DNA from 4 places in the Streptomyces sp. Pv4-95 genome. Region 1 is predicted to be linked to each of the others. Evidence: riboswitches for the same ligand, from Rfam matches in the RefSeq annotation. Region 1 holds a riboswitch; each other region holds the start of a gene.

Region 1 (7,769 bases):
GTCCCTCGGTGCCTCGTCCGCCCGTGCTTGGCCCGTACGAGCCCGTTCCGCTCGCGGTTGCCTTCGTGCCGCGTGCCGGCTCCAGCTGCTGGAGGTGGTCGCGGAGAGGGGCGGCCCTGCGGCGCGCGTCGCGTACGGAGAGGGGGAGGGGCGACCACTGGGCGAGGCGGCCCAGGGCGACGACCGGGGGGTGCACCGGGGAGACGGCCATGATCTGCGCGGGGTCGCCGAGGACCGGGGCCGCGCCGGGTGCGGGCAGCAGGATCACCTGGTCCGCGTACTGCACCACCCGCTCCAGGCGGTGTTCGGCCAGCAGCACCGTCGTCCCGAGGTCGTGCACGAGACGCTGGAGCACCGCCAGCACCTCCTCGGCGGCGGCCGGGTCCAGGGCCGAGGTCGGTTCGTCCAGGACGAGGACCTTGGGATGGGTGGTCAGCACGGAGCCGATCGCCACCCGCTGCATCTGGCCACCGGAAAGGGTGGTGAGGGCGCGGTCACGCAGGTCGGCAAGGCCCAGCAGATCGAGGGTCTCCTCGACGCGGCGGCGCATCACGTCCGGGGCGAGGCCGAGCGATTCCATGCCGTAGGCGAGTTCGTCCTCGACGGTGTCGGTGACGAAGTGGGCCCGCGGGTCCTGGCCCACGGTGCCGACCACATCGGCCAGTTCACGCGGCCGGTGGGTGCGGGTGTCGCGGCCGTCGACGGTGACCCGGCCGTGCAGGGTGCCCCCGGTGAAGTGCGGTACGAGTCCGCAGACGGCGTTCAGCACCGTCGACTTGCCGACGCCGGAGGGTCCGACGAGAAGACACAGTTCCCCTTCGGGAACGGTCAGGTCGACGTCCCGCACGGCGGGCTCGGTGGCGTCCCCGTAAGTGACCGACACCTGCTCGAACCGGATCACTGGGTGGACTCCCTCTGTGACGTGGGCGATTGCGACGATTGCGACGACTGCGGGGACTGCGGCGACCTCGGGGCCCGGAGCGGCCTCGGGGAGCGGGCCGGCTCCTTCGACGCACCGGGGGTGCGAGCGCCGCGGGGCCCGTCGCCCGGCCCGGCACGTTCGGACGAGGTGCGGGGCGGCAGGGGAGCGACGAACGCGGGCAGCAGGCCCATCAGTACGCCGAGGGCCGGCCAGAGCGGGAGGACGGGTGCGGTGAGCGGGACGACGGGTGGCTGGAGGGCGCCGGGCGCGACGGTGTCCGCCCGGATCATCAGGGCCGCCACGGCGATACCGGAGCCGGCCACCAGCCAGGCGCGGACGCCCCAGCGCTCCGGCCGGTAGCGGGTGCGTACCGAGCGGCGGCCGCCGAGCCACAACCCGCCCAGTGCGGCGGCGAGTCCGGCGAGCAGGAGGGGAAGACCGTAGCCGGCGCCGGACCCGGCCAGCAGCCCGTAGGTCCCGGCGCAGACGCCCAGCAGGCCGCCGAGGGTGAGGGCCGAGGTGGTGTGCCGGACCGCGCGTGGTACCCGGGCGGTGCGGCCGTAGCCGCGGGCGTCCATCGCGGCGGCCAGCGCGACCGAGCGTTCCAGCGCCCCTTCCAGCACGGGCAGTCCGACCTGGAGGAGGGCTTTGAAGCCGCGGTCGGGTCGGCCGCGCAGCCGTCGGGCGGCGCGCAGCCGCTGCACATCGGCCACCAGGTTCGGTGCGAACGTCATCGCGACGACGACCGCGACGCCCGCCTCGTAGAGGGCCCCGGGCAGGGACTTCAGCATCCGGGCGGGGTTGGCGAGGGCGTTCGCGGCGCCGACGCAGATGAGGAGGGCGGCCAGCTTCAGGCCGTCGTAGAGGGCGAAGAGCATGCCCTCGGCGGTGACCCGGCCGCCGATCCGGACGCCTTGTGCCCAGTCGGGGAGCGGTACTTCGGGCAATGTGACCAGGAGGTGGGTTCCGGGGATCGGCGAGCCCAGGACGAAGGCGAAGACCAGCCGGACGGCGATCACGAACAGGCCGAGCTTGGCGAACGCGCCGTACGAACGGGCCCAGGGCGCGTCCGTGCGGCGGGCAGCGACGACATAGCCCGCGACTCCGACCAGCATCCCGAGCAGCAGCGGATTGGTGGTGCGCGAGGCCGCGGCCGCCAGGCCGAGCGCCCACAGCCACCACGCTCCGGCGTGCAGCGCGGTGGTACGGGTCGCGCGCGGGGCGCTCATCCGCGCCGGCGGCGCGCCTGCCACACGGCCGCCGCTCCCAGCGCGAAGACGGCCGCGCCGCCACCGAGCAGTCCGGCGGACGGGCCGCCGTCCTCGCGGCCGCCCCCGGTGCCCGAACCCTGCCCCGCCGACCGGCCCGAGGCCGCGTCCCCGGAGCCCGCGTCGGCTGTGTCCTCGCCGCCTGCCGGGTCCTGCGCCCCCTTGCCGCCCGAACCGTCGACCTGGTCCGCGCACCCCGACCGCGGGTAGTCGGCGATGGCGCACAGCAGGGCGTGGGAGTCGTAGCGCAGCGGCCCGGCGACCGCGGCCAGCGCCTCGCCCGCCGAGGCGTCCTCGGGGACCACGGCACAGTGCGTCCGCGGCTTCGGCGGCCGCTCCCCGCCGGCCGCGTCCGCCGCGCTGCCGAAGTCGATGACGACGCCGACCCGCTTGCTGTTGTCCTTGGCCGGAGTGCCCTGGCAGATCGCGTCGAAGTCGGCGGCCGTGCGCGGACCGGCGGCCGCGGCGGAGTCGGCGCTCACGGTGAACCGGAAGCCCTCGACGGCACCGTCGGCAGGCCGCATGGTGGCCGGCCCCTCGGTCGCGTACGCCCAGGAGCCACCTGAGCCGCCCGTGCCACCGGAGCCGCCCGCCTTGCTGTTCCAGAAGGACCAGTAGCGGTACTCCTGTGCCTGGGCGGGCGTGGCGGCCAGACCGGTGACGCTGCCGGCCAGCAGGAGGGCGCAGGCGATACGGGGGAAGCGCATCAGAGGGAGTTCTTCTTCATGCGGCCGCTCAGCAGGAAGCCGATACCGGCGCCGATGGCGAGCCCGATGCCGACGATCCACCAGACGCTGATGCCGCTTCCGCCGTCCTCCTTGTCCTTCGCGTCGGCGTTCTTCCCCTGCCCGGCGGCCGGTGCGGGGCCGGTGGCGTTGAGGGCGGCCACCAGGTCGGTGCCGCCGAAGGCGCGCGGGTCGGCGCCCGTGGCGTGCGCGGCGAGCACCAGCTGGGCGTACGCCGCCGGGCCGTTCTGCTTCGCCCAGTCCGCCGCGTGCTGCTCCAGCCACTTCAGGGGCTTCTGCGCGGCCGTGCCGTGCGCCCCCGCGGCCAGCGCGAGGACGGTGTCGGCGGTGTTGCCGACGTCCGGCTGGTCCTCCGCGCCCGGCATCGCGGACAGCAGGTGCTGCCCGTTCGCGTCGAGCTGCGCGACGAGGTAGGCGTCCGCGCCCCTGGCCGCCGCCTTCCGGGCACCGGCGTCCGCGCTGCCGCGGTCGTCGCCGCCCTGGCCGTCCTTACCCTCGTCCTTGCAGGTCAGCGGGCGTATGGGGGCGTGGGAGTCGTTGCCCGCCGGCGCGACGACGAAGCCCTTGCCCAAGGCGCCCAGCGCGGCGGCAGCGGTGGCGTCGGCGTTCGGCGCCAGGACGCCGTCCTTGGGCTGGTAGGCGAAGGCACCGCGCTCCGCGGACTTCGCCGCACAGCTCAGCTGGAAGGTCAGCAGCGCGTCGTAGGGGGACTTGCCGCCCTTGCCCGACGTCACGGTGACCGGATCCGCGCCCGCCGCGGCGAGTGCGCCGATGACGACGGAGGTGGAGTTGGCGTCGCTGGGCGAGCCGGCCGTCGAGCCCCATCCGCCGTCCTTGTTCTGCACCGACCTCAGCCAGCCCAAGGCCTTCTTCACCGCGTCACCGTGCCCGCCGAGCGCGGCCAGGGCCTGCACCGCGGCGCCCGTCTGGTTGGTGTCCCGCATCGTCTTGGCGGCACACGGTTTCGCCGGGTCGGCCCGGAAGGCGGCGAACGATCCGTCGGCGCACTGCTGCCCGGTGAGCCAGTCGACCGCGGACGCCGCGGGCCGCAGGCCCACCGTGTCCTGCGCGAGCAGGGCGAGCGACTGCCGCCACACTCCGTCGTACTCCGGGGAGGCGGCGCCGTACAGGCCGGCGGGCAGTTTCGCGGGGGAGGGCGACGGGGCCGCCGGTGCGGCGGAGTCGGCGAACGCGGCCGGGGCGGCGGCCGTGCCCAGCACCGCCGCCGTGGCCAGGGCCACGGCGGCGCGGCGTGCCAGGACGGCGAAGGATGGAGCCATGGGGGCCAGGGGAGCCATGGGGTCGGTGCCTCTCGGGTCGGTTCGCAGCGGTGTACGCAGCCGCGCTCGGCCGGCCACCCGCGCGCCCGGTCGTCGGGTCCGCGCGGTGGCACCGGGCTCAGCTCCGTATACCTCGACGGTGCCGCGCACCGGCCGTCCGTGGGTGGGGCCGGGGCGGGAGCCTTGGTCGTGCGCCAGCGGGTGCTCCGGCTCGTACGGCCGTGCGAGCCGCGAGAGCGTCGCGGTGCGCGGGTGGGCCGTCCTCACGGTTGCGGGTCAGCGCCGGATTTTCACCGGCTTCCCCCGATAGGCACGGATGAAGTTGTCCCGCACACCTTAACCGGCGCCCGCAAGGGACTCGCTCGCACGTACGGATAGGGGCGGGCCCCGCAGCCCGGGGCGGGCCCCCGTGTGCGGGAGCCGGAGCGGGGCGCGGGGCCCTGCCCCGCTGCGGTCCCCGGTGACCGCGGGGCGCGGGCGGCTGCCCGGCGGGGATTCACACCGCTCGGTACGTCACCGGGTCGGAGCCGGGGACCGGCTCGGCGTGCCCGAGTTTCACCAGGCGGCGCAGGTGGGCCTCGGCTTCCGAGACGGCGATGTTGCGGGAGCCGTAGGGGATCTGCTCCCAGGGGCGGTTCCACTCCATCGCCACCGCGAGCTGCCAGGGCGTGAGGGGTTCGCGGAGCAGTGCTCTCAGTCCGGAGAGGCGCTCCTCGTGGTGGGTGAGGAGTTCCCGCACCCGCCCGTCCGCGTCGGCGAACGCGTGCTGATGGGCGGGCAGCACCTCGGCCGGGGCGAGTCTGCCGATCCGCTCCAGGGAGTCGAGGTAGTCGCCCAGCGGGTCGGTGACCGTGGCGTCGTCCGGGTCCTCGTACAGCCCGACGTGCGGGGTGATGCCGGGGAGGAGGTGGTCGCCGGAGAAGAGCCGGCCGAAGCCGGAGGCCCCACCGGCCGCGGCCCCGGCCGCCGTCCTCCCGGCCCCCGCACCCGTGCCCCGCAGGTAGCCGGCCCCCGCACCCCCGGCCCCCGCACCCCCGGCCCCCGCGCCCCGCCCCGGGTGCTCCTCCTCCAGGTGCAGGCAGACGTGTCCCGGGGTGTGCCCCGGCGTCCAGATCGCGCGCAGCCGGCGCCCCGGGAGGTCGAGCAGCTCACCGGGGGCGATGTCGCGGTCCGGCAGGGCGGGCCGCCGGTTGGGCAGTGACCGGGCGCCGCGTTTGGCGCGGGCCGCCCGCAGGGGCGCGAGGTGGTCCTCGGGCGCACCCGCCGTCGTGAGTTTGGCGGTCAGGTAGTCGAGCCACCGGCCCGGCTCCGCGTCGCGAGCGCGGCGGACCATGGCCGTGTCGGCGGCGTGCATCGCGATCCAGGCCCCGGACACCTCACGGACCTTGGCGGAGAGCCCGTGGTGGTCGGGGTGGTGATGGGTGATCAGGACGCCGTGCAGGTCGGTGAGGGCGAAGCCGCACGCCTCTACGCCGGCGGCAAGGGTGTCCCAGGAGTGCGGGTCGTCCCAGCCGGTGTCGATGAGTACCGGGCCGCGGTCGGTCTCCAGGAGGTGGACGAGGGTGTGGCCGAGCGGATTGTCCGGGATGGGGACGGCGATGCTCCACACCCCGCCCCTGTGGTCGGTCACCTGTGTCATCCCGGTCCCCTCTCGGTGTGGGCATGCCCGTTCACTATAACTAGAACGAGTTCCAGTGCGGCCTGAAGTGGGCTTTCCGGTGGTGGAGTTGAGGTGGTGGGGCGGTTTCGCGGTTGCTGGACGCGGGGTCGGCGGTGCGGTGATTGTGTGTGCGCCGTGGACTCCTGCAAAGGGAACTGGTATCAGTTTCTGATGCAGCGTCAGGTGTCGGCGGGGCGTGCACGCCCGCCGGCCGAGGGCGGCCAACCCGCGGGAGGCGGCAGCGATGAGCGACCTCGTCGAGCACGGAAAGCTCTACATAGGCGGTGAGTTGGTCGACCCGGCCGGCCGCGACACGATCGAGGTCGTCTCGCCGCACACCGAGCAGGTCATCGGCCGGGTGCCGCACGCCTCCCGGGCCGATGTCGACCGCGCGGTGGCCGCGGCCCGCACGTCCTTCGACTCCGGGGTCTGGGCGCAGGCCCCGCTGACGGAGCGGATCGCCGTGGTGACCCGCATCAAGGACGCCTTCGCCGCGCGCAGCGAGGAGATCGCCCGGGTCATCAGCTCGGAGAACGGCACTCCCGTCACCTCCGGTGTGATGGTGCAGTCGCTGGCGGCGATGCTGGTGTGGGACGCGGCCCTGGCCGTGGCCCGTGACTTCCCGTTCGAGGAGCGGCGGGCCGGCCTGCTGGGCCCGCTGCTGGTCCGCCGGGAGCCGGCCGGGGTGGTCGCGGCCGTCGTGCCGTGGAACGTCCCGCAGTTCACCGCCGCCGCCAAGCTCGCCCCGGCCCTGCTGGCCGGCTGCTCGGTGGTGTTGAAGGTGTCCCCCGAGACCCCGCTGGACGCCTACCTCCTCGCCGAGATCGTGACCGAGGCCGGGCTGCCGGAGGGCGTGCTGTCGATCCTGCCCGCGGACCGGGAGGTCAGCGAGTACCTGGTCGGGCACCCGGGCGTGGACAAGGTCTCGTTCACCGGGTCGGTGGCGGCGGGCAAGCGGGTCATGGAGGTCGCGGCCCGCAACCTCAGCCGCGTCACGCTGGAGCTGGGCGGCAAGTCCGCCGCGGTGATCCTGCCGGACGCGGACCTGGAGGCGGCGGTGGCCGGCATCGTGCCGTTCGCCTGGATGATCAACGGCCAGGCGTGTGTGGCCCAGACGCGGATCCTCGCGCCGCGCAGTCGCTACGACGAGATCGCCGAGCGGTTCACCGCGGCGGCCGGTGCGCTGACCGTCGGCGACCCGCTGGATCCGGCCACCGAACTCGGCCCGCTGGTCGCCCGGCGCCAGCAGCAGCGCTCGCTGGACTACATCGCGCTCGGCCAGCAGGAAGGTGCCAAGGTCCTGACCGGCGGCGGACGGCCCGAGGGGCAGCCGACGGGCTGGTACGTCGAGCCGACGCTCTTCGGCGAGGTCGCCAACTCCATGCGGATCGCCCGCGAGGAGATCTTCGGCCCGGTCATCTGCCTGCTGCCCTACGAGGACGAGGCCGAGGCGGTGCGGATCGCCAACGACTCGGATTACGGCCTCTCCGGCTCGGTGTGGACCGCCGACGTCGAGCGAGGCATCGACATCGCGCGGCAGGTGCGCACCGGCACGTACTCGGTCAACACCTTCAGCATCGACATGCTCGGCCCGTTCGGCGGCTACAAGAACTCCGGCATCGGGCGGGAGTTCGGGCCGGAGGGGTTCGGCGAGTATCTGGAGCACAAGATGATCCACCTGCCGGCGGGTGCCTGATGGGGGACCGCTGGCGGGTGGAGGTGGACCGGAGCGTGTGCATCGGGTCCGGGATGTGCGTCGGGGCGGCACCCGACGGCTTCCGTCTCGACTCCGCCCGGCAGTCGCATCCGGTGGCGCCGGAGGGGGACCCCGCCGAGAGCGTGCTGGCAGCGGCCGAGGGGTGCCCGGTCGAGGCGATCCTCATCACCGTGGCG
Region 2 (7,769 bases), 1.5 Mb from region 1:
CGGTCCGTTGTCGAAGGGCAGGACGTTGACCAAGGGGCCGGCCGGCGCCCCGGCCGTGCCGGGCATGCCGAGGTCGCGGCGGAGGTCCTCGTAGGGGTAGCGCTGGTGGCGGCGGGCGGCGCGGACACCGAGGACGACCTGCCGGGTGAGGTCGGCGAAGGTCGCCCGCGGCCCCGAAGTGAGGCGCAGCGGCAGCACGTGGGCGACCGTGCCGGGGACCCGTAGCGCCGCCGGGCTCATCCGGCCGCGCATCGGCAGGCCGAGCACGACGTCGGTGGTGCGGGTGGTGCGGGCGTGGTAGCACGCGTGGGCGGCGATGAGGACTTCGGGCCAGGTCGCACGGACGGCGCCGGCGAGTGCCTCGATCCGGCCGGTGACGTCGGCGCCGATCCATACGGTGCGGCGCAGGAAGGTGCGCGACGGCAGAGCGCGGCGTCCGGCCAGGGTGGGGGTTTCCCGACAGCCGGCCAGGACGCGGTTCCAGTGGGCGCGGTCCGCGGCGTACGCCTCGGAGGTGCGGTAGGCGGCGTCCTCGGCGACCAGGCCGGCCAGCCGGCCGAAGGGGCTGGCCCCGGCCTCCTCCCCCGCCACGAGAGCGCTGTAGATCTCGGCCGCCCGGCGGGTGACCAGCGCGTGGCCGAAGCCGTCCAAGGCGAGGCGGTGCACCCGCTGGTACCAGAGCCAGCGGCGCTCGCCGACCTGGAAGAGGGCGTGCCGGAAGAGGGGGCCGGTGCGCAGGTCGAAGGCGTCGCCGAGGTCGTCGCGCATCCAGGCGCCGGCGACCGCGTCGGGGTCTCCCTGGTCGAGGAGCGAGGCGATCTGGAGCGGGAAGCCGTGTCCGGGCGCTTCGATCGCCAGGGGCAACTGGCGCGGGCCGTGCGGGGTTTCCTCGATGCGTACGCGCAGGGCGTCGGTTTCGCCGACGGTCCGGTGGAGCGCCTCGGCGAAGACCACCGGATCCAGCGGGCCGTGGATCTCGATGCACTCGGCGCTGTTCAGCGCGGGGCTGCCGGGGTCGAGGGCCGCTCTGCGCCACAGCCCGGCCTGGGCGGTGGTGAGCGGCAGTCCGGCTGCCGCGGCACGGTTCCCGTGCACCGTGTCCGGAGGGTGCGTCGGGGAAGGGGCGGTGACGGGCAGCGCCATGACAGGGCCTTTCGCTGATGCGGGGCGGGTGTCGGGACGGAGGGGTGCGGCGCCTGCGCTGGGCTCGGCCGGTGCGGCACAGGTGCCGGGCGGGCCGCGGGCGCGCAGCGGTGTTCAGGCGCGCAGCGCCAGGGCTCCGTCGGCGTGCAGATCGTGCATGGTGATGTGGCGGGCACGGTCGGAGACGAGGAAGGCGACGGCCTCGGCGAGGTCGTGGGGGTCGGCGGCAGGTCCGGGCGGCGCGGCCGGACCCTGGGCGGCCCATGCGGCGCCGCGGGCCCGGCCACGCCTGCCCGCCGCGGCCGGGCGGTGCCGGGTTCCGGAGACCCGAGGGGCGCCGGGCGAGACGACGTTGCAGCGCACGCCACTGGACGCCAGCTCGCTGCCGAGGCACTTGGTGAAGAGTGCGGCGGCGGCCTTGGAGGCCGCGTATTCGGCCAGACCGGCCCGGGGCACTCCGACGGGGTGGGCACCCACCGTGATGATGCTGCCCGCCCGCCGATCGGTCATCCGGCGGGCCACCGCCCGGGAGAGGTGGAAAACGCCGGTGGTGTTGACGGCGAAGAGGTCGTCCCAGTCCTGGTCGGTGAGTGCGGCGACATCCTCGGCGCGCAGTACACCGGCGGCGTTGACGAGGATGTCCAGGGGCCCGACGGTGCGCTCCGCCTCGTCCACCAGGCTCTCCACGGCGGCGCGGTCGGTGATGTCGACGGCGCGGGCGATGACGCGCGCGGCGCCGTACGCGGATTGCAGAGCGGTGATGCCGTCCGCCTCGCGGTCGACGGCGATCACCCGCGCGCCGCGATCGGCCAGCAGTCTCGCCACGGCCTCCCCCGCAGTGCCACCGGCCCCCGTGACCAGCGCCGTCCGCCCGGAGAGCTCCCCTTCCCGCATGCCTCACCCCTCGACTCATTGGTTAGGTAAGCCTAACCTAACAGCTTGGAGCGGTCCGCGGGAGTCCGATCAGGGCGTGACGACGGAGAAATTGGGGTCCGGCTCCACGAGCAGACTCATGAGCCGCTGCAGCGCCCCCGCGTCCCCCTCCTGCTCCACCCCCTCCGCCTCCCGGCCGGCGAGCAGACCGAGCAACTGGACCTTGGTGAGCCGCAGCGTCAGATCCGGCCGCCGCTCCCCGGACGGACTCGGCGGGCCCGGCGAACTCAGGTGGGTCAGCGCACCGTTGGACAACGTCAGACGCCAGCTGCGGTCCTGGTCGGTGATGTACACATCGAAGGAGAGCGGGTACTCCGCGGCCGTGGGGCCGTCGATGCGGATGGCGAGCGAATCCAGCAGCCGGTCGACACTCAGCGCCATGGCAATCTCCGGACCGGTCGCGTCCGGGGGCACCTCCGCCGGAGTGCCGCGCAGTTCCATCGCTCCGGTGAGATAGAAGTTGCGCCAGGTGCCGTTCTCACAGCCGTGGCCCAGCCGCTCATAGACGGTCGCCAGTTCCAGACAGGCCCGCGTATGGCCGGGGTCGGCGAAGACGACATGGTTGAGGAGGGTGGCCGCGAACCGCAGATCGCCGTTGGCGGCGTACCGCTTGCCCGCCTCGTATGCGGCCTCGGCGCCGCCCAGGACCTGCACATAGCGCTTGGCCTGTTCGACCGGCGGGTGCTCCCAGAGATGGGCGGGATTTCCGTCGAACCAGCCCATGTAGCGCTGGTAGATCGCCTTGACGTTATGGCTCACCGAACCGTAGTAGCCGCGGTTTGCCCACTCCCGCTCCAGCGCCGGCGGCAGCCGCAGCTCCTCCGCGATCTCCGTGCCGGTCAGCCCCTGGTTGAGCAGCCGCAGCGTCTGGTCGTGCAGATACGCGTAGAGGTCGCGCTGGCCCGTCAGCAGGCTGCCGATCCGCTCCTTGCCCCAGGTCGGCCAGTGGTGGGACGCGAAGGCGATCTCCGCGTCGTCGCCGAACAGCGCGAGGGACTCGTTGAGGTGGTGTGCCCATTTCCGGCTGTCGCGGACGGCCGCACCGTGCAGCGGGAGGATGTTGTGCAGAGTGTGGGTGACGTTCTCCGCCAGGCACAGCGCCTGGTGGGCCGGGAGGTAGAAGTTCATCTCCGCGGGCGCTTCGGTGTCCGCGGTCAGCTGGAAGACGATGTGCACCCCGTCGACGATCTCCTCCTGCCCGGTGCCGGTGATGTCCACGGTCGGCGGGATGAGGGTGCGGGTACCGGTGGAGGCCGTGGTGCCGAGACCGCAGCCGATCTGGCCGGCCGGCCCCTTGGGCAGCTCCGTGCCGTACGTGTAGACGGCACGCCTGGTCATGGCCGTCCCCGCGTAGACCTTCTCGCTGACCGCGTGCTCCAGGAAGCCGGCGGGAGCCAGTACCGGAACCCGGTCCTGGCCGTGCGGCAGCACACCGCGCCCGCCGCCGAAGTGGTCCTCGTGGGAGTGCGAGTAGATCAGCGCGGTGACCGGCCGGTCACCGCGGTGCCTGCGGTAGAGCTCCAGCCCCGCGGCAGCGGTCTCGGCCGAGCGGAGCGGGTCGACGACGATGACACCGTGCTCGCCCTCGACCAGCGTCATGTTGGACAGGTCCAGCCCCCTGACCTGGTAGATGCCCTCCGTCACCTCGTACAGGCCCTGCCGGCCGACCAGCCGGCCCTGGCGCCACAGGCTCGCGTTCGCCGTATCGGGGCAGTTGCCCGCCAGGAACCCGTACGCCCCGGCGTCCCAGACCACCCGGCCGTCCGCCGCGAGGACATGGGGCGGGTCGAGCGCGGCGATGAATCCGCGGTCGGCATCGGCGAAGTCCGCGTGGTCATCGACGGGCACAGCACTCACGTGGCACTACCTCTCCGGGTGGCAGGACGGTGGTCCGGCGCGTCGCCGGCGCCTCCGCCACGGGGATCAGCCATCGCCACCCAGGAGGGCGCCGCCGGATGACCCTTGAACATGATGTGCCCCACTGTGCCCCGTTCGCGCATACGCGTACGCACGCACGCCGACGCCCCACCCGCCCCATCCCTGACATGGACCACAGAGCCGGACGGCGCGCAGGTCCACGGGGCCCTTCCCAAGCGGCCCCGGGCCGGTCCACGCGGCGTCACCGGTCGGGCCAACAGAGTTACGAGCAGGGCGCCACAGGGCACAACAACGCCTGTGACGTGGTGACCCGCGCACGCCCACGGGCGCGTTGGCCCGGGGCGCACTCCCCCCGCCTCAGCTCACTGCTCCCGTCCGCCCGCAGCGGCGCTCCTCCTTCACGCCGCCACCGCGCAACGACCGCACCCGCAACAGGAGGGACGCCGCGTGCCCCCCGAGCAGAACCGCCAACTCGCCGACGCCGCCGAACGGTTCCGGCACGACCGCACCCCGCACACGGGGCCGGCCCCCGCCGCCGGCCCGCGACCCGTGGACCGGCGCGAGGCATACCGTCGCGGCGCCGCACGGCCGGCTCTGCTCGCCGCGGCCGGCCTTCTCGCCGTCGGCATCGCCTTCGGTGACGGCCTGCTCATCGCGGGCGGGCTGATGCTGGCCGGATACTTCGGCCGCCCCTTCGCGCCGTACCCCGGCCGCGCCGGCGAACGGCCTCGCGAGGACTTACCGCCGCCGGGATGACCGCAATCCGGCGGCGGACGGACACACACCGGCCCGCCGGCCGTCCGTCGGGCGGCAGGCGGGTCGACGGGTTGTCACCAGCCCCTATCGGGAGCGGGCTTCACGTCAGGCGGCGGCTTCTCGACGCCACGGCGACGCACATCGCCCCCAGCAGGAACGTGAGGCCACCGATGACGACGTTGTTCCAGATGACGCCGGCATCCGGGTTGGTGCCGACGATCCACGGCGCCACGATCATCCACGCGCCGATCGCGCACATCGCACCGCTCAGGCCGTACATCCGGTCCGGCGTCACGGTGAACCCGATGGCCAGCAGGGCGATCGCGATGCCGACGATGAGGTTGTGCGTCACGAGCGCGGACTGCGAGGCCGTGTAGTGGACGATCCATGGCGAAGCCGCGCAGTACAGGCCGACGAGGAACACCGGTCCGTCCACGAGTACCACGTCACGCCCGCCGAGAACCCGGTCGTATCGGGCTTGCATCTCGGTAGCGTCGGGGTGACCTGCGAGGTCGCCCCTGCTGTGTGAGACGTCGGCCATGCGACTCGCCTCCTTGGTTCACAAGCCTTGGCCGTACCGCGAGGCATCTGCCACGCACTCTTTATTCTGCACTTATGTCCCCTTTATGGGTAGATGTGCAGCCCTTCAATTTTCTCGCGACGGGCCCGGCGCACCGAAAACCCCTTACGGGCGCCCCGGCGTCCGCCCCAGCGCCAGATTCCAGCGGCCGCCCCGACCGCTCAACTCGGTCGCGGTCAGCGGCGGCACATCCATCCGCCAGAAGGCGTCCAGCGGCACCCGCAGGGCACACACCGCCGCGGCCCGCACCACGTCCGGCTCCACCACCGCCAGCACCCGCCCGGAGACGTCGGCCACGCCGTCCAGCCAGCCTCCGACCCGGTCGCACAGCTCCCGCAGCGACTCCCCGCCGTGCCCCGCGAAGCCGGGGTCGGACAGCCAGGCGGACACCGCCGCGGGATCCGCCTCGGCCACCTCCGCCAGCGTCCGGCCGCGCCAGGCGCCCATCCCACAGCCGGCCAGCTCGGACGCGGTCGCCGCGGAGAGCCCCAGCTCAGCGGCCGTGCGACGGCAGCGTACGGACGGGGAGACCAGGGTCCGGTCGGCTGCCGGGAAGCCGCCCGCGGCGGCCCGGGCCCGGCGCAGCCCCGCCTCGCTCAGCGGCGCGTCGTCGTCGAACCGCACCTCGCGCTGCGCGTCCCCGGCAGCCGGTGAGAGCAACGTCACCCGAGTTGTCATGAACCCCTCTTTCGATGTGCCGCGGCAACAACAGAGCGTCCGGTAAGGCGAGTTGTCGACACCGCGCGCCCCGCACTGCCCCTCTCCGCCCCCTGCTCGGCCTTGGCCCGCCCGCCGGTTCGCGGTACCTTCCCGAGGATATTGACGATGACATGACGGAAGCCGGTGGGATCCCGGCGCGGTCGCGCCACTGTATGTCCGGTTTCGACTCGGCCCCCGCGGGGGCCGGGACCGGGCGAGCCAGACCCGCCATGTCATTGCGCACTCCGCTACACGGGACGCGAGTTCCCCTACCAGGAGGTTCCGCCATGGCTCAGACCATCGCACCGCCGACGACCGGCGCCGTCACCCCGGCAACACTCCCCCTCAAGGCGATCGCCCCGTGGGCGCTGTTCTTCGGCGTCCTGATGCTCGTCCTGCTGTACTTCATCGGCGCGGAGCAGGGCGCCACCTCACTGCTGTCCGGTACGGACGTCCACGAGTGGGTCCACGACGGCCGCCACCTGCTCGGCTTCCCCTGCCACTGATCGGACCCGAGGAAATGAACTCCGTCACCATCAGAAATCTCCTGGTGCGCGGCATGCTCGCGGGTCTGGCAGCCGGTGTCGTCGCCCTCGTCGTCGCCTACTTCCTGGGCGAACCGAGGGTGGACGCCGCCATCGCCTTCGAGGAAGCGCAGACACACAGCCACGGCCACGAGCACGAGGTGGAGGTCGTCAGCCGCGGTGTGCAGTCCACGGCGGGGCTGGCGACCGGCGTACTGGTCTACGGCGTGGCCCTGGGCGGGATCGCCGCGCTGGCCTTCTGCTTCGCCCTGGGCCGGATCGGCCGCTTCGGGGCCCGGGCCACCGCCGTCCTGCTGTCCGCGGCCGCCCTGGTGGCCGTCTACCTCGTACCGTTCCTGAAGTACCCGGCCAATCCGCCGGCGGTCGGCGACCCCGACACCATCGGCAAGCGCACGGCTCTGTACTTCCTGATGATGCTGCTGGGCATCCTGCTCGCCGTCGCCGCGACGATTCTCGGGCGGCGGCTCGCTCCCAAGCTGGGCAACTGGTACGCCACGGTGGCGGGCGGCGCGGCCTTCGTCGTGGCCATCGGCATCGCGTACGCCTTCCTGCCGTCCATGAACGAGGTGCCGCACGGTTTCTCCGGCACGCTGCTCTGGCAGTTCCGGCTGTCGGCGATCGCCATCCAACTGGTGCTGTGGACCGCCTTCGGGCTGATCTTCGGCCACCTCGCGGAGCGCGTCGTCCCGACGAAGGAGGCTGCTGCCGCGCGGAGTGTGCCGGTCACACCCTGACGGCAGTGCCGCACCACGTGGAAGGGGCCCGCGACGGCTGTCGCGGGCCCCTTCCACGTACTCGGGCGACGAACCCGGCGGGCCACCTGAGCCTCAGGACTGGCCGGGAAGGTGGTCGAGATGCGGCAGGTCGTGGTCGAGCCGCTCGCGTTTGGTGCGCAGATAGCGGAGGTTCTCGGCGCCGGGCGGCGTCAGCAGCGGGACCTGCGCCTCGACCGTGACACCGTGCCGCACCAACGCCTCGCGTTTGCGTGGATTGTTCGACAGCAGGCGCACGGACCGGACACCGAGATCGTGCAACATGGCGGCGCCTGATCCGTAGTCGCGGGCATCGACCGGCAGGCCCAGGGCGATATTCGCCTCGACGGTGTCCAGACCGTCCTCCTGCAGTCCCATCGCCCGCAGCTTGGCGACCAGCCCGATTCCGCGCCCCTCATGGCCGCGCAGATAGACCAGGACGCCCCGCCCTTCGGCCACGATCGCCCGAAGGGCCTCGGACAG
Region 3 (7,769 bases), 530 kb from region 1:
TCTTCTCCACGGCGAAGCGCACCCGGACGGGCAGCAGCCCGAGGCCGGGCACCGCGCCCGCCCGCGACTCCACCTCGTCGTCGATGTGCTCGCCGAGCATCTGGAACCCGCCGCAGATGCCCAGCACCGGACGGCCCTCGGCGGCCCGGCGCGCGATCGCGTCCGCCAGACCGCGCTCGCGCAGCCACTCCAGCGCCCGGACCGTGCCCCGGGTGCCCGGCAGCACCACCAGGTCCGCGTCGGCCAGTTCCTCGGCCCGGTCCACGAACCGCACGACCACGCCGGGTTCTGCGGCCAGCGCGTCCACGTCCGTGAAGTTGGACATCAGCGGCACCGCGGCCACCGCGACCCGCAGGACGTCCGCGCCGTGCGGCGGCGCCACCACGCTCTCGCGCACCGCGCCGCGCAGCGAGACCCGCAGGCCGTCCTCCTCGTCGATGCCGAGCCCGTGGGCGAAGGGCAGCACGCCGAGCGTCGGCCGGCCGGTGAGGCCGCGCAGCATCTCCAACCCCGGCTCCAGCAGCGTCACATCGCCGCGGAACTTGTTGACGACATAGCCCGCGATCAGCGACTGGTCCTCCTTCGACAGCAGCGCCGTGGTGCCGAAGAAGGAGGCGAACACCCCGCCCCTGTCGATGTCCCCGACCACCACGACGGGCAGCCGGCCGGCCCGCGCGATGCCCATGTTGACGATGTCGGTCCGGCGCAGATTGATCTCGGCGGGGCTGCCCGCGCCCTCGCAGATCACCGCGTCATGGGTGCGCCGAAGTTCCTGGAGGCAGTCGGTGACCGTACCCAGCAGCGCCTCGCGCCGCCCGGCGTACGGCCCCGCGCCGGGCGTCCGGCCGTCGGGGTGCCCGAAGTATCCCGTGGCGCTCAGCTCGCCCACCGGCTTGCCCAGCAGCACCACCTGGCTGCTGCGGTCGCTGCCGGGCTTGAGCAGCACCGGATTCATCAGCGCCGTCGGCTCGACCCGGGCGGCCGCCGCCTGCATCGCCTGCGCCCGTCCGATCTCCGCGCCCTCACGCGTCACGAAGGAGTTCAGCGACATGTTCTGCGCCTTGAACGGCGCGACGCGGACGCCCTGGCGAACCAGCCACCGGCAGATGCCGGCCGTGACCACGCTCTTGCCCGCGTCGGACGTCGTGCCGGCCACCAGCAGGCCACCGCCGACGGACCCGCCGGACACCTCGAACCGTCCCGTCACCGGGCCCTCCTCATCTGCCGGGGCATCGCTGTGCCGTGAGCCGTGCCGAACCCGCCCGGCCGTGCGCCCTCGCCGCCCGGACCGCGCCCACCGCGAGCCGGCCCGCGACCGTCGTCGCCAGCGCCAGCACGCTCACCCGGCGCGAGAGCCGGACCGCCCGCTCGATGTCGGGCACGCCGACCGGTCGCGCCGCGCCGTTGAGCACCGGCCGGTGCTCCACCCGCCCGCCGTACGCCAGCGTGCCGCCCAGCCGGACGCCAAGCGCCCCCGCGAACGACGCCTCCACCGGGCCCGCGTTGGGGCTGGGGTGCGCGCCGCCGTCGGCCCGCCAGGCGTTCAGCGCGCCGCGCCGGTCGGGGCCCGCGAGCACCGTGAGGGCCGCGGTCAGCCGGGCCCCGGGCCAGCCGGCCACGTCGTCGAGCCGGGCCGACGCCCAGCCGAACCGGCGGTATCGAGGCGATTTATGACCCACCATCGCGTCCAGGGTGTTCACCGCACGGAACGCCACCAGGCCGGGCACACCGCCCAGCGCACCCCATACCAGCGCGCCGACCACCGCGTCCGACGTGTTCTCCGCGACCGACTCGACCACCGCGCGCGCCATCTGCGGCTCGTCCAGTGCCTGCGGGTCGCGCCCGCACAGATGCGGCAGCCGCTCCCGCGCCAGATCCGGGTCGCCCGCCGTCAGCGCGCCGCCGATGGCCCGCGCCTCCCGGCCCAGCGAGGTGCCGCCCAGCACGGCCCAGACCGTCGCCGCGGTCAGGGCGACGCCGGCGGCGGTACGGGTGCGGGCGCCACCGCCGGGAAGCGGCGAGGTCAGGGAGCCGCGTACGGCGCGCTGCACGAGCGCGGCGCCCGCGGCCGCGCCGCCCGCGCACAGCAGGGCATGGGCCGCTCCCCGGCCGCGGTGGTCGCGCCACAGCCGGCGCTCGACGGCACCCGCGGCCCGGCCGAACGCGGCCACCGGATGGCCGCGCCGGGGGTCCGCCGCGATCAGGTCGCCGAGAAAGCCGAGGGCCGCGCCGCACGCGTACGTGGCGTGTTCGGCACGCATCGGATCAGACCGCCGTCAGTCCTCGAAGGGATGCTGCGGCGTCGCTCAACGGGCATCTCGAACTGCGGCCGGGCATGGCGGTATGTCCTCACTCAGGGTCCGCGCCCTGGCTCGACGTGACGGCGACGAGAGTCTCCTGGCTCCCGGATCGGCGCTTCCCCCGGCCTTCCAGCCCGTACGCGCGCGACCTGACGGACGACGCGTGACGGGCCGTGACCTCTCCTGGAGGAACGCTCCCCGGTGACAGTGGCGGGACCGCGCCGGATTCTCACCGGACTTCCTCATCTGTCGCCGAATGGCTCCGGCAGTCCACCACGCCCCACGAATGCCCGTCAACTCACCCTTGACCTGCGACGCAGCCCTGTGGCAGGCGCTGTGGCGCACACCACAGGGTGCTCCGGAGGTCACGGACGGTTGCCCCCGCGCCTGATCCCACGTCACTATCTGGTGGCACGGCGGGCGATGGCGCCGCCGGAAGGGGGCCGGGGGATGCCGGACAAGGCTGACCGTCACGAGATCCGTATCAGGATCACGGGCACGAACAACGCACACCAGGACATCGAGGATCTCAAGGCATGGCTGGAGCGCGAGCCGTGGCTGGCACACCAGCGCCACGACTGGGCCCTGCGGCCGCGCCCGTCCGGCGGCGACGGCGCCCCGGACGAACGCGACCTCGGCGACATGGCCATCGGCATCGACGATCTGGTCCTGGTCCTCATCGGCACGGTCGCCGCCGAGGTGACCAAGAGCCTGAGCATCGCCCTGCGGGAGTGGCTGCGGCGGCGCCGGGAGGAACGGGCGGTGGGGGAGGCGCCGGCCGTGGCCGTCGACGGCGACGGCGGGCTGGCGCCGGTCGGTGACCCGGGCCCGCGCGGCGCGGCCCCCGAACGCCCCGATCCCCGAAGCCGGTCGACCGAGGGCGGCAGCGCCGGCGAGGACTGACCCGGATGTCCCTCTACGACGCGCGGGGCAAGATCAACCGGGCGCTGCTGATCTGTGTCAGCGACTACAAGAACTTATCCGCACTCCCCGCCGTGGAGGCGAACGCCGAGGAACTCAAGCGGGTCCTGCTCGCCCCCGGCACCGACCTGTTCACCGACGAGGAAGTCGTCATCTGCCGGCCTCAGGAGCCCTGGGAGCTGGAGCAGGCCCTGGACACCGTCACCGACGAGGCACGCGGCCTGCTGCTGGTGCACTTCTCCGGCCACGGCTGGGTCGGCCGCGACGGCGGCGACCTGCAGCTCATGGTCGGCATGTCGGACACCCGCCAGCGCCACAAGGCGGTGTCCTGGCAGGACATGGTGCTGTCCTACCTCGACAGCGCACGCGCCGACCGGATCGTGATCCTGCTGGAGTGCTGCTACTCCGGCAACGCCGACGAGACCTTCCACTCCCGCCGCACACCCATGTCCCTGCTGATGGCCGCGCAGCCCAACCGCCGGATCTTCAGCGGCGACGAACCGGCCGGCGGCTCCCTCTTCACCCGCGCGGTCGTGCAGATCCTCGAACGCGGCATACCCGGCGAGCGGTTCGTCACCTTCGAGGACCTCGTCCGCACACTGCGCGAGCGGCTGGCCCACGAGCGGACGCCGATGGGCGACGTCTGGGAGCCCCGCTCGGCCAAGCAGAACACCGTCGACGACGTCATCCTCTCCTTCGCCACCCCCGAGGTCCGGCCCCCGACCCCGCTGCGCATCCGCTTGCGCCGGTGGCTGAAGCAGCGCCTCAGCCGCTGGCTGCGGGTCATCGCCGCCCTGGTGACCGTCCTCGGCCTCACCGCCGCCGGCCTCGTCGCCTTCCAGCTCCTGCGGACCGACCCGGCCTGCCCGCCCGCCCTCGAACTGCGCCTGCTCACCGCCCCCGAGTCCGAACCGGCCCTGCGCCAGGCGGCCTTCGCCTACGAGATGTCCGACAGCAACACCCGTCCGCTGCAGGGTGAGGACGACGTTCCCGACGGCTGCCGGCGCGCCCAGATCACCGTCTACTCCGCGGCCAAGGACCAGGTCGACCAGGGCTTCGCCGCCGCCGACCGCTGGCAGGGCGAGGCCCACGGCACCGGTAAGGGCCACCCGTCCACCAAGGGCATCGAGCCCCTCAACAGGCCGGGGCCGCAGCCCGATCTGTGGATCCCCGAATCCAGCGCCGACTACGCCGAGGTCCGCCGCGGCATGCCCGCCACCGGCTCCCCGGTGACCCTGCACCACACCGGCCCGGTGGCCTACACCCCGCTCGTCGTCGGCATCCCGGCGAACCGGCGCCTCGACGACGTCGAACAGGTCGGTGCCTCCTGGCAGGAGATCCTCACCGGCACCGACAGCGACCACCGCGACCTGCGACTGCTGCGCCCCAGCCCCGTCCTTTCCGGCACCGGCCTGCTGCACACCATCGGCCTGTATCTCGCCAACGACGGCTCGCGGATCGCTCCCGCGGGCGGCCCCGACCCCACCCTCGCCCGGGACGCCGAGCGCCGGCTCTCCGCCCCGGGCAGCCAGTACGCGGGCAGCACCGAGCTGCTCTGCTCGCTGCGGCCCACCGGCCAGGACGGCCGCCCCGGCACCGGCCGCGGGACGGGGGCGGCACCACTGGTCTCGGAGAAGTCCCTCGCCGACTTCAACCTCGGCCGCGCCATCGGCGGTTGTCCCGCCCTGGAGAGCCCGCTCGCCCCCGGCGACCGGTACGCCGCCTACTACCCCAAGAACGTCCCGGCGCTCGACCACCCGCTGATCCGGGTGGACTGGCAGGGCGCCACCGACGCCGCGCCGCGCCAGGACGCCGTCGGCCGGTTCGGCGACTGGCTGAGGGACCCCGAGGGCGGCCGCCGCATCCTCGGCAGGCAGGGCTACCGTGCGGTGCCCGGCAAGGACGGCAAGGCGCCGGACCCGGTGCCGGACTCGCCGCTGACCGACGACCGCGCGGACGCCGACCTCGACGCGCCGGTCACCCCGTTCACCGCGGGCGGGGACCAGGTGACACGGGTGCTGGACGGCTACGACAAGGCGCAGAAGTCCAGCCGGCTGCTGATTCTCATGGACACCTCCACCTCGATGGCCGAGGGCGGCAAACTCCCGATCGCCCTCAGCGCGGCCGGCCGCGCCCTGGAGATGGTGGGCACCCACCACACGTACGGCCTGTGGACCTTCCCCGACGGCGCGCACCCCACCGATCCCGGCGCGGTACGCCGGACCGTCCCGCTGGGCACCGCCGACCCCGCCCCGGGCAAGGCGGCCCTGGACCGCATCGCCAAGGGGGAGCTGGTCGAACACGGCGCGGCCATGCAGGAGGCACTGACCGCCGCGGTACGGGAGATGAAGAAGTCCACCGGCACCAACAACGCCATCGTGCTCGTCCTCGACCAGGACGACGGCGCCGCAGGGCGGGCGTCGGGCGTGGAGCAGACCCTCAACTCACTCCTCAAGAAGGGACCCGAGGTGCCCGTCCTCACCCTCGTCATGGGCAAGGCAGGCTGCGACTCCTTCGTCCTCCAGGGGCTGGCCGGTGCCTCCAAGGGGCAGTGCGTGCCCGGCGGTCCTGACGCCCCCGATCTGCTCGCCGGACTGGTCGCCTCCGTCGGCGCGGCCGGAAAGGACAGCCGGTGAGGGCCCGGCGGGCCGGATTGCCCGCGGCCCTGGTGTGCCTGACCCTGACGGCGGCGGCGAGCGGCTGTACGTCCGGGCCGGAGCCCACCCCGGAGAAGGGCGCGATCGTCCTCGCCACCGGCAGCGACCTCAGCAGCTCCGGTGTGCGCCAGGACCTCATCCTCGACTGGGAGCGGCGCACCGGCCGCACCGTGCGGATCGTCAAGCTGCCGGACACCGCGGACGGCCAGCGCAGCCAGCTGCTGGCCTCCGGCCAGTCCGGCAACAGCGGCTACGACGTGCTCAACCTCGACGTGGCCTGGACCGCCGAGTTCGCCGAGGCCGGCGTCATCCGGCCCTGGGGCGCGAGCCTGGACGCCGACTTCCTCGACAGCGTGGTCAAGACCGTCGAGTACGGGGGCAAGGTGTGGGGCGTGCCCTTCAACACCGATGCCGGGCTGCTCTATTACCGCAAGGACATCCTTCACGACTACGGATACGACCGGCCCCCCACCAACTGGGGCGAGCTGAAGAACGTGGCTGCCCAGGTCGCCGGGGCCTACAACCGCAAGGCCGCGAAGGACGCCAAGGCCGCCGGGAACGCGGATGAGGACGCCGAGGCCGTCCCGAAGATGTACGGCATGGTCGCCCAGCTCCGCCCGTACGAAGGGCTGACCGTCAACACCCTGGAGTCCGCCTGGGCCAACGGCGGCGCCCCGGAGGCGACCAGCTTCACCAAGGGAGAGCAGGTCGGCGCGCTCCAGCAGGGCGTCGCCGACGTCAAGGACCGGCTCGACTCGATCATGCCGCACGAGGCCACGACCATGGACGAGACCGAGAGCCGCCGCTGGTTCGCCGACGGCCGTGCGCTGTTCATGCGCAACTGGCCGGTGGAGTACGCCTCGGTCGCCGAGAAGCTGGAGGCGGGCGTCCAGTTCGACGTCGCCGAGCTGCCCGGCCGCCCCACCGACGGCAAGCGGATGTCCGTCCTGGGCGGGCAGAACCTCGCGATCTCCGCGACCAGCTCCCGCCCGGAGGGCGCCCGCCGGTTGATCGAGGCACTGACCGGTCCGGGCAGTGAGCGCTGCCTGCTGGAGCGGGGGTTCGCCGCGACCCGCGACTCGGCCTACCGGGCACCCGAGAAGGCCCCCGACTGCACCCTGCCGCCCGGGGACGCCGAGCGCGCGGAACACGGCGCCGCCCGGCAGCCGGCGCAGCGCCCCGGCCAGGAGCCGCCGTACACCCGGACGCTGTACGCGGCGCTACGGGCCGCCGAGCCCCGCCCGCGCTCCGCCCACTACCAGACCTTCAGCAAGGTCGTGCAGCTGCGCGTCTCCGAATACCTCAACAGCCGCGGCGGCACCGCCATCGCCGACGCCCTGGCCAGGGAAGCGGACGAGGCGCTCAGCGGCCGCGGCTGATGCCGCGGTCCGCCGAACGCCTCGTCCGGTGGAGTCCCTCGCCGTACCGGTCAGCCGGCGACGATCAGGTAGATGCCGTAGGCCACGGCCGCCGCGCACAGCGCGAAGGCGGTCACCGCGCCGGTCCGCGCGCCCGCACCGGGCCCGGAGGCCACGGCCGCCGCGCCCTCCTGGTGCGGCTTGCGGGACGTACCGACGATGCCGACGGTGAACAGGCCCACGATCCCGACCGTCACCACGAGGCTGACGCCGAAGACCTGACCGAGAGCTGCCCATTCGATGTTCATTGCGAGTTCCTTAGATGAGGGCCGCTAGCGGCCGGCTGCGGTCGCGGCCGCGGTGCGATGGGCGGCCGCCGGGACGGCCGCGGTGCCCTGCTCACGGTCTTCGGCGAGGGGAGCGGGCGAGCTCGCCGGGGGAGGGGAGACGCTCTGCAGCGCTGCCGTCACCACGCCCACCGGCTCGGCGGCGGGTGCCTCGTTGACGTTGGTGTGGTCGACCGGCTTGCGCCG
Region 4 (7,769 bases), 2.3 Mb from region 1:
TACGCGGCACGAGGGTGCCGCTCGGCCTCGGCGACGAGCCTGGCGAGCACATCGGCGCGGGGGAAGGTCGCGTCGTTGTCCAGGAAGAACAGGTACTCGCTCGGCCCTCCACTCTCCGCGAAGGCTTGAGCGCCCACGTTCCTGCCACCGGGGATACCGAGGTTCTCCGCCAGGGCTACGGTGTGGGCGCCGGCCGGCACGATGTCCGGGACGCAGCCGTTGCCGACGACGCAGATTCGCAGGTCGACCCCGCGCTGGGCCAGGAGCGTGCCCTGAGCGGCGCGCTCCTGGTCGGGGCGGTCGTTCATCGTCAACAGGACGGCGTCGACGCGAGGTTGTGGCACTTCTTTGGTCCTGACGGACGCGGGTTTCTTCAGGGTCACATGGTCTCCTCGTGGCGTTCGGCGTCGCCGCGAGGAGCAGGCAACGCGTCGCCCGCCGGCAGTGCCGGCCCGTACTGGGCCGCCTGGACGGTGTACATCTCACGGTAGAGGCCGCCCTGGCGTGCCATGAGCTGGTCGTGGGTGCCCTCTTCGGCGATGCGCCCCTGGTCGAGGACGTAGATACGGTCGGCTTTCGCGGTCGCGGCGAGCCGGTGGGTGACCAGCACGACCGCGTGGTCGCGGTCGGCCAGGGACCACAAGCCGTCGAACGCGGCGATTTCCGCGTGGGGATCGAGCGCCGAGGTGGGCTCGTCGACCAGGAAGAAGGGCGCGTTCCTGTACCGGCTGCGGGCGGTGCCCACCTTCTGCCACTGCCCTCCCGAGAGCTGGACGCCGCGCTCGTATCCCTTGAAGACGATGGAGTCCATGCCGTGCGGTAGGCCCTCGATGAGGGCATACACACCGGCGGCCTGTGTCGCCTCTTTGACCCGTTGCATGTCACGGGGGTGGTCACCGACGCCGATGGCCACGTTCGTGGCGGCCGTCATCTCCCAGTGCGGGAAGTCCTGCGCGAGCAGTCCCACGTGGGCAAAAACCTGGGAGCGGTCGGCCTCTCGGATCCCGACCCGCTCGCCGGACGCCCCTTCCCACCACACGTTGCCATCCGTCGGCAGCAGGAGCCCGGCAAGAAGCTTGGTCAACGTGGTCTTGCCCGAGCCGTTCGCGCCCACCAGCGCCGTCACCTCGCCCCTGCGGACCGACAGGCTCACGCCCTTCAGCGCCGGCGAGGCGGCCCCGGGATAGGTGAACGACACGTCCTCCACATGCGCGGCGCGCACGGAACGGGGCAGGGGCGTGCCGGTGCGCGGGATGGCGTGCTCGCCGGCCAGCTCGGTGGCGTTCTTGGTGTCGGTGAGGAACAGCATCTCCTCGTACAGGCGGTTGACCTGCTGGACCAAGGACGTGAGCCGCGCGGTGCAGTTGCTGATCGCGATGACCGCCGTCCCACCGACCGCCAGCGGCAGGCCCCCGTTGGTCAGCAGCCACCACAGCACCCCGTAGCAGGCGAGCGACGCCAGGCCGGAGAATCCGCCGGCGACCAGATCGGTGTTCGCCTGCGCCCGCGCCAGACGCCGTTGCTCCGACTCCGACTGCTGCGACATCTCCGCATAGCCGGCCAGCAGTCTCTCCCCGGCAGCGTGGGCACGGATCTCGCCCGCGGCGTGGGGCCGGGTCAGATAGGCAAGCATGGAGACGATCGCACGCCTGTGATCGACCCACTTCATGCGCGAGGCGTAGTCACGGCGAGCCGAGCGCACCGCACCCCACCCCTTGGGCAGCGCGATGGCCAGCAGCATCGGCAGCAGGATCCAGTGCAGTGAGACCAGCACGACGGCGGCTGCGACCATGCCGATCAGCACGTTGCCCACGCCGACCGACAGCCGGAGCATGCTGCGTGCCGAGTCGGTCCCGAACCTCCCCGCCTCCAGGACCCGTTGAATCTCCGGACGCTCGGTCGCCTCCACCTCGACCCGGGTGATGGCCTCGTAATAGCGGACGGAAACGGCTCGCTCCACCTGTGGTTCCAGCCTGCCAGACATCGCTGTCGACCACGCCGCGAGGATCGCCGAGCCCAACGACACCACCGCAAGCATCAGCAGCGAGGGCAAAGCAGCGCGCAGCTTGTCCGCTGTCGGGCCGTCAGCGAAGAGCTGCGTGAGCACGCGATTGACCGCCACCAGCCCCCACGCGGCCGTCACCCCCTGCCCGAGCTGGGCCGTCATCAGTCCGGCCAGCGCTCGCCTGTCCACTTCCCACGCGGTGCGCAACACCGTCCCCGCCATGCGGGGTAGAGCCACGGCCATCTGCCCGAACCCCAACCGGGACAGGGCGTCCTCGTGGCGGACGAAGGACTGGTCCCAGCGCAACCGCCCCCCGAACAGTTCCCGCTCCGCGTCCGAGATCCCGCTCGGGGCGAGCGCACGCTTCCTCCTCGGCTTCACGAGCGGCCTCCTTGCCCCATGGGAGGCGTAAGCGGCTCCGCGTCTTGCTGTGGCAGTGATGCGGTCGACGTCACGTGGTCCCCCTGGCCAGTCGTCCAGCTCGATGTCGGGCTTAACGACAGCGCCGAGTTTTCGAACACACGTGTTTCGGTCGCCCTTCGCCCCCGGCAAATGACGGGTCCTCAGCCTGTGTGCTGCATGAGCCCTTGTCCTGCAACGGTCGTGCGGCGAACGCGAATGACCGAAACTCACCTCGGTCTATTGATTTCCGATAGGCGTCGATCGACAATCGATAGATGCATCACCTCATCACAGGCGTGCTCCGGGCCGCTATCGCCGTGGCAATCGCGCTCGGCCTCTTCGGCCAGATCGTGGTCATCCCGACCACGGCGGCCGACGAGGTCGACGTCTTCCCCGCCTACGCCCCCTTCGCGGCGCCCTACGTGGCGGTGGCCATCCTCGGCGTGGCCTGCGTCCAGGTCGCCCTCGCCGCCGTGTGGAGGCTGCTCGGCATGGTCCGGCACGGCGCGATCTTCACTCCACGGGCCTACCCGTGGGTCGACATCATCATCGGGTCCTCGGTCGTGGCCACGACGCTGGCGGTCGGGGCCGCCGCACACCTGGCGGTGGCCGAGATCCCCTCCCCGGACGACGGTATGGACGTCCTGAGCGGCTTGGCAGCCGCGATCGCCGCCGCGGGTGCGGGAGCCTCGTTCGCCATGCTCACCCTGATCATGCGAAGTCTCCTGCGCAGAGCGACGGCGCTCCGGACGGAGATGGCCGGAGTCATCTGATGGCGATCGTCGTCGACCTCGACCGCCTGCTCACCGAACGCAACCTGTCGGTCGGCGAGTTCGCCGCCACCGTCGGCATCACCCCCGCCAACCTCGCCGTGCTCAAGAACGGACGGGCGAAGGCGGTGCGGTTCACCACCCTCGAAGCCATCTGCGACGCCCTTGACTGCCAACCCGGCGACGTCCTGCGCTGGGTGCCCCACGACGCCGAAGGGAGCTAGGCAGTTGAGAGGGACTGAGCAGTTGAACCACAGGAAGACTTCACCAAGCCGGCATCACCTCCGGCGCGTGCCCCTGTCGCGGAGACAGTGGCCCACACCCGTCACGGCGCCGCCCGCTCAGCGGTGGACGAAGTCCGGCGGTCGCTTGTCGACGAAGGCGCTCATGCCCTCCTTCTGATCCGCGGTCGCGAACACGGCGTGGAACAGGCGCCGTTCGAAGCGAACGCCCTCGGTAACCACCCCGCCACGAACTGCACAGGAGCACTTCGCCGTCGCGTACTCCAGTTTCGGCCAGTGGGCAGGTGCTCGCCCAGAGGCGCGCCGCGGTTGCGCGCGCTCAGCCGTCCTGTGCGGCAACGGGGTAGGCACGAATGCGCTGCTGTTCTCCTCCAGTCTCGTCCAGCGCGAGCCGGCGGCCCGGTGGTGGTACCGCCCGCTGCGGACAGTCGGTGCGTTCGCCACCACCGATGCCACCACCGCGCTCGCAGGTCAGCCGCCCATCGACCGTGTGCACAACGCTGCCGGGTCAATACACCTAGGGTCGGAACATGCGCATCGTCTCCCTGCTGCCCGCGGCCACCGACATCGTGGCCGAACTCGGTCTGACCGCCGACCTGGTGGGCCGCACCCACGAATGTGACTGGCCGCCGGAAGCCGTCACCGGGATGCCCGTCGTCACGGCTGCCGAGTTCTCCGCGGACACCCTGAGCAGCAGGGAGATCTCCGACGCCGTGGGCGGCGCATCCCACACGGGCTCCTCGCTCTACACCCTCGACACCCGGGCTCTCGCCGCCCTCGCTCCGGACGTGGTTCTCACCCAGGACCTGTGCGACGTGTGCGCGGTGTCCTACAGCAGCGTCTCCCGAGCGGTGCGGGTCCTGGACGCCGACACCAAGGTGCTCAGCCTGGAGCCGCGGACCCTGGGCGATGTACTGGACTGCCTGGTCACGGTAGGCGCTCAGCTTGGCGTACGTGAACGCGCGGAGCAGCGGCGGGAGGAGCTGCGTACCCGCCTGGCAGAGGTGGAGCAGCTGACCGCCGGGCGAACGCGACCGCGCGTGGTGGCCATCGAGTGGCTCGATCCGCTCTGGCCGGCGGGGCACTGGGTGCCGGAGCAGATCACCTGCGCAGGCGGCACGCCACTGCTCGCGGTGCCGGGCGAGCACACCGAGCCGATGGAGTGGAGTGCGGTACGCGCCGCCCGCCCCGACGTGATCCTCGTTCTGCCCTGCGGCTTCAGCCCTGACCGCACGCTGCGGGAACGCCGTTTGCTCACCGAACTGCCGGGCTGGGACGAACTGCCCGCCGTGCGCAACGAGGCCGTCTGGGTCCTGGACGGGCCCGCCTACTTCAACCGGCCGGGCCCGAGGGTGGTCCGGGGTGCGGAGGTCCTGGCCCACGTCCTGCACTCCGTCGATGCGGGCGACCCCGTGGTGCCGGGCGAGGCGACCCGCCTGTCCGCAGTGGAGGAGTGACCATAGGGCTGGACAATGGCACCACGGCTTGCGAGGCAACAGCCTCCCAATGCGGCCATAGCGCGCCTCACCGGGCCGCTCCCTCACGGAGCACCGAGCCGGGCGCCTGCCGGCTCCACCCGACCCGGCACCGAACCCACCCAGGCCGCTACGATCCGGCCCGGGCAACCCAGCCCGAACCGAGGAGGGCCCGGTGCCGCAGGAGCCGATGACCGCAACGCTCGGCCGCAGCGAGTTGGTAGGGCCGTTCTTCTCCGTACGGACCGATGCCGGAACACCGCGCGACCAGGGCTTTGTCCCCCTGGCCGAGCTGTACCAAGAGAATGCCTCACCGGCACTGAGCCACCGCCTGGAGACGGTCGCCACCCGGCTCCGCACAGCGGAACGGCGGGTCGCCGCATCCCTCGTTTACCAGGGCCTGGCCGGGCGGCTGTGGTCCATCGCCCTTGCACCCGCGGTACTGACCGGACGGCTACCCGATCTCGACAGCGACGCCTTGTGGTGGCATCCGGACCGGAGCACCCCTGACGAACTCTGGCTGCCCGCCCCGTGCCCCCTGCCCTCGACCTCCGAGAAGGATCTGTCGGGCCAACTACTGGCAGCGGTCCTGCACGGTCACCTGGTGCCGCTGCTCCAGGCCGTCAGCACTGTGGCCACGATCTCCCCCCGGGTGCTGTGGGGCAACGCCGCTTCGGCACTGGTCGGCACCCTCCGTGTCCTGCACGACTGGTGCCACAGAACAGGCCGCCCGGAAGCGGCGGAACGAGCGGTGGCGCTGACCACGACCCTGCTCGACGCCCCGCCTCTGCGCGACACCGGAACCCTGGATCCCGCCGTCCCTGAATTCTCACGACGCAGTTGCTGCCTGTACTACCGCGTTCCAGGCGGAGGGCTCTGCGGAGACTGCGTGCTGAGGCGAACCGGGCGATAGGGCGTCAGCCCCTTCGGGCCGGGCCCATTCGCGATCCGGCCGAGATCGCGGCGTCATACGACGAGTACGGAGGTGATGCCGGGAAGCGCGTACCGGTGAGGTGCTGGCGGCCCGGTGTCGTCGCGCGATGTGTCCTCCTCGCGCAAGGAGGGCCGGTGTCGGGCACGGCGGTCGTTCCGCTCGCTGTGGAACTCTCGGACTCCTTGAGTGGTCTACCGGCCTTGCTGTGGTCAGACCTCCGGATCGGTGCGGCAGGGGACCACGATCAGGCAACCACTGTCTACGGTCGAGTCCGACGCCTTGCCAGGCCGCTGAGGCCCGCGGCGCGCGGTGGCCCCCCCCCCGCTGGTGCGTGGGCCGTGTGCCGCCTTGTCTACCCTGGACCAGCAGCTGGTTCGCCCCGTCCGCCAGACGGGGTGTCGTAAGAGGGAACCCGGTGGGAGTCCGGGACTGCCTCGCAGCGGTGAGTGGGAACGACCGCCGTCATCCAGCACTGGGTCGTGTGACCTGGGAAGCGACGGTCAGTAGGTGCCCCGTCCTTCGGGATGTGCCCACGAGTCCGAAGACCTGCCACTGCTCGTGCGGGGTGTGATCACCGCGCACGCATCCACGGCGACCCGGTACCGGGACCGATGACCGAGTGGCGCGTTCCACCTCTCCCTGCGCATGACGGGGACGGGCCGGCCCGCATCCCGTTCGCGGCCCTGATCCGGTCCTCACGACGACTCGCGAAGGAGAGTTTCGTGCCCGACGAACCGAGCATGCCCACCGTCCCCTCCCCTCGAACGCCTCGCCCCAGCGGCCCCTGTGTCCTGCTCAAGCATGGTGAGATCTTCCTCAAGGGCCGCAACCGGCACCTGTTCACCGAGCGGTTGCACGACAACCTCCGCCACGCTCTGCGGGGCATAGGCGGCTCCACGTGGATCAAGTCCGGCCAGAACGTGACCGTGCTCGGCGGCGAGGTTTCGCAGGATGTCCTGGTGGAGCGCGCCCGCCGGGTGATCGGGTTCAACTCGGTGGAGCCCGCCCTGCGGGTCCCCGGCACCGTTGCGGACATCACGCAGGTGGCTGTGGACGCGCTCGCCGACGCCCGTGCCGAGCAGCCCGGGATCAGTTTCGCCGTGCGGGTCAAGCGTCGGTACAAGGGCTTCGAGATGACCTCGTCGCAGTTCGAGCGCTTTCTCGGCGCACGCGTCCAGGAAGCTCTGGGACCGGTGCCGGTGAACCTCTCCAACCCGGATGTACGACTCTCGGTCGAGATCGACCACAAGGAGAGCTATGTCTCATGGAACCGCTACCAGGGGGCGGGCGGGCTCCCCGTCGGCTCCGGCGGGCGTGCCCTGGTGCTGCTCTCCGGCGGCTACGACTCGCCGGTGGCGGCCCATCGGGCGATGCGTCGCGGGCTGCGCTGCGACTTCGTCCACTTCACCGGCGCCCCGTACACGAACGCCGCTTCCGTCTACAAGGCTTACGCCCTCGCGCGTGAACTCAACCGCTACCAGCCCGGCGGACGGCTGCATGTCATCGCGCTCGGCAACGCCCAGAAGCAACTGGCCATCGCGGGGGCCGGCAAGCTTCAGGTCGTCGCACAGCGACGGCTGATGGTCCGCGCGGCTTCCGCGCTGGCGAGCCGGACCCGAGCGGAAGCCCTGGTGACGGGTGACAGCCTGGGGCAGGTGGCCAGCCAGACCCTCGCGAACATGGCCGCCGTGGACGAGGCCGCCACCCTGCCGGTGCTTCGCCCGCTGGTCGGCTGGGAGAAGCAGGAGATCATCGACGAAGCCCGGGCCATCGGCACGGCGGAGATCTCCGTACTGCCTGACGAGGACTGCTGCAAACTCCTCGCACCACCCCGAGTCTCCCTCCGGGCCGGATTGACCGACCTGCGCTCGGTGGAGAAGCGCCTCGATCTTGACGACGTGGTGGACGGCCTGCTGCGCGACGTCCAGGTCATGTATCCGG

Evidence for each region. Region 1 has a riboswitch for cobalamin ahead of QOM21_RS25780 (prenyltransferase/squalene oxidase repeat-containing protein). Riboswitches for the same ligand answer to the same signal wherever they lie in the genome.
Region 2: it holds a riboswitch for cobalamin, as region 1 does, so the genes downstream of both, QOM21_RS32170 (CbtB-domain containing protein) here and QOM21_RS25780 (prenyltransferase/squalene oxidase repeat-containing protein) in region 1, are expected to answer to the same signal.
Region 3: it holds a riboswitch for cobalamin, as region 1 does, so the genes downstream of both, QOM21_RS28020 (cobalamin biosynthesis protein) here and QOM21_RS25780 (prenyltransferase/squalene oxidase repeat-containing protein) in region 1, are expected to answer to the same signal.
Region 4: it holds a riboswitch for cobalamin, as region 1 does, so the genes downstream of both, thiI (tRNA uracil 4-sulfurtransferase ThiI) here and QOM21_RS25780 (prenyltransferase/squalene oxidase repeat-containing protein) in region 1, are expected to answer to the same signal.

The regions. Positions count from the first base shown of each region.
Region 1 is NZ_CP127172.1:5,881,779-5,889,547, forward strand. It holds gene QOM21_RS25765 (ABC transporter ATP-binding protein) at 1-901, opposite strand, end outside; gene QOM21_RS25770 (CbiQ family ECF transporter T component) at 898-2,151, opposite strand; gene QOM21_RS25775 (SCO2322 family protein) at 2,148-2,897, opposite strand; gene QOM21_RS25780 (prenyltransferase/squalene oxidase repeat-containing protein) at 2,897-4,216, opposite strand; cobalamin riboswitch at 4,395-4,576, opposite strand; gene QOM21_RS25785 (MBL fold metallo-hydrolase) at 4,713-5,855, opposite strand; gene QOM21_RS25790 (aldehyde dehydrogenase) at 6,121-7,572, shown strand; gene QOM21_RS25795 (ferredoxin) at 7,572-7,769, shown strand, end outside.
Region 2 is NZ_CP127172.1:7,334,092-7,341,860, reverse strand. It holds gene QOM21_RS32200 (condensation domain-containing protein) at 1-1,143, opposite strand, end outside; gene QOM21_RS32195 (SDR family NAD(P)-dependent oxidoreductase) at 1,258-2,037, opposite strand; gene QOM21_RS32190 (alkyl/aryl-sulfatase) at 2,107-3,933, opposite strand; gene QOM21_RS32185 (hypothetical protein) at 4,402-4,710, shown strand; gene QOM21_RS32180 (SPW repeat protein) at 4,811-5,251, opposite strand; gene QOM21_RS32175 (histidine phosphatase family protein) at 5,396-5,968, opposite strand; cobalamin riboswitch at 6,087-6,237, shown strand; gene QOM21_RS32170 (CbtB-domain containing protein) at 6,277-6,495, shown strand; gene QOM21_RS32165 (CbtA family protein) at 6,510-7,268, shown strand; gene ribA (GTP cyclohydrolase II) at 7,362-7,769, opposite strand, start outside.
Region 3 is NZ_CP127172.1:6,407,571-6,415,339, forward strand. It holds gene QOM21_RS28015 (cobyric acid synthase) at 1-1,207, opposite strand, end outside; gene QOM21_RS28020 (cobalamin biosynthesis protein) at 1,218-2,261, opposite strand; cobalamin riboswitch at 2,391-2,546, opposite strand; gene QOM21_RS28025 (hypothetical protein) at 2,751-3,203, shown strand; gene QOM21_RS28030 (caspase family protein) at 3,209-5,857, shown strand; gene QOM21_RS28035 (extracellular solute-binding protein) at 5,854-7,257, shown strand; gene QOM21_RS28040 (hypothetical protein) at 7,308-7,544, opposite strand; gene QOM21_RS28045 (inorganic phosphate transporter) at 7,569-7,769, opposite strand, start outside.
Region 4 is NZ_CP127172.1:8,199,466-8,207,234, reverse strand. It holds gene QOM21_RS36105 (glycosyltransferase family 2 protein) at 1-308, opposite strand, end outside; gene QOM21_RS36100 (ABC transporter ATP-binding protein) at 380-2,386, opposite strand; gene QOM21_RS36095 (DUF2975 domain-containing protein) at 2,683-3,180, shown strand; gene QOM21_RS36090 (helix-turn-helix domain-containing protein) at 3,180-3,401, shown strand; partial or broken gene QOM21_RS36085 (enoyl-CoA hydratase) at 3,519-3,638, opposite strand; gene QOM21_RS36080 (cobalamin-binding protein) at 3,950-4,876, shown strand; gene QOM21_RS36075 ((2Fe-2S)-binding protein) at 5,085-5,807, shown strand; cobalamin riboswitch at 6,182-6,397, shown strand; gene thiI (tRNA uracil 4-sulfurtransferase ThiI) at 6,569-7,769, shown strand, end outside.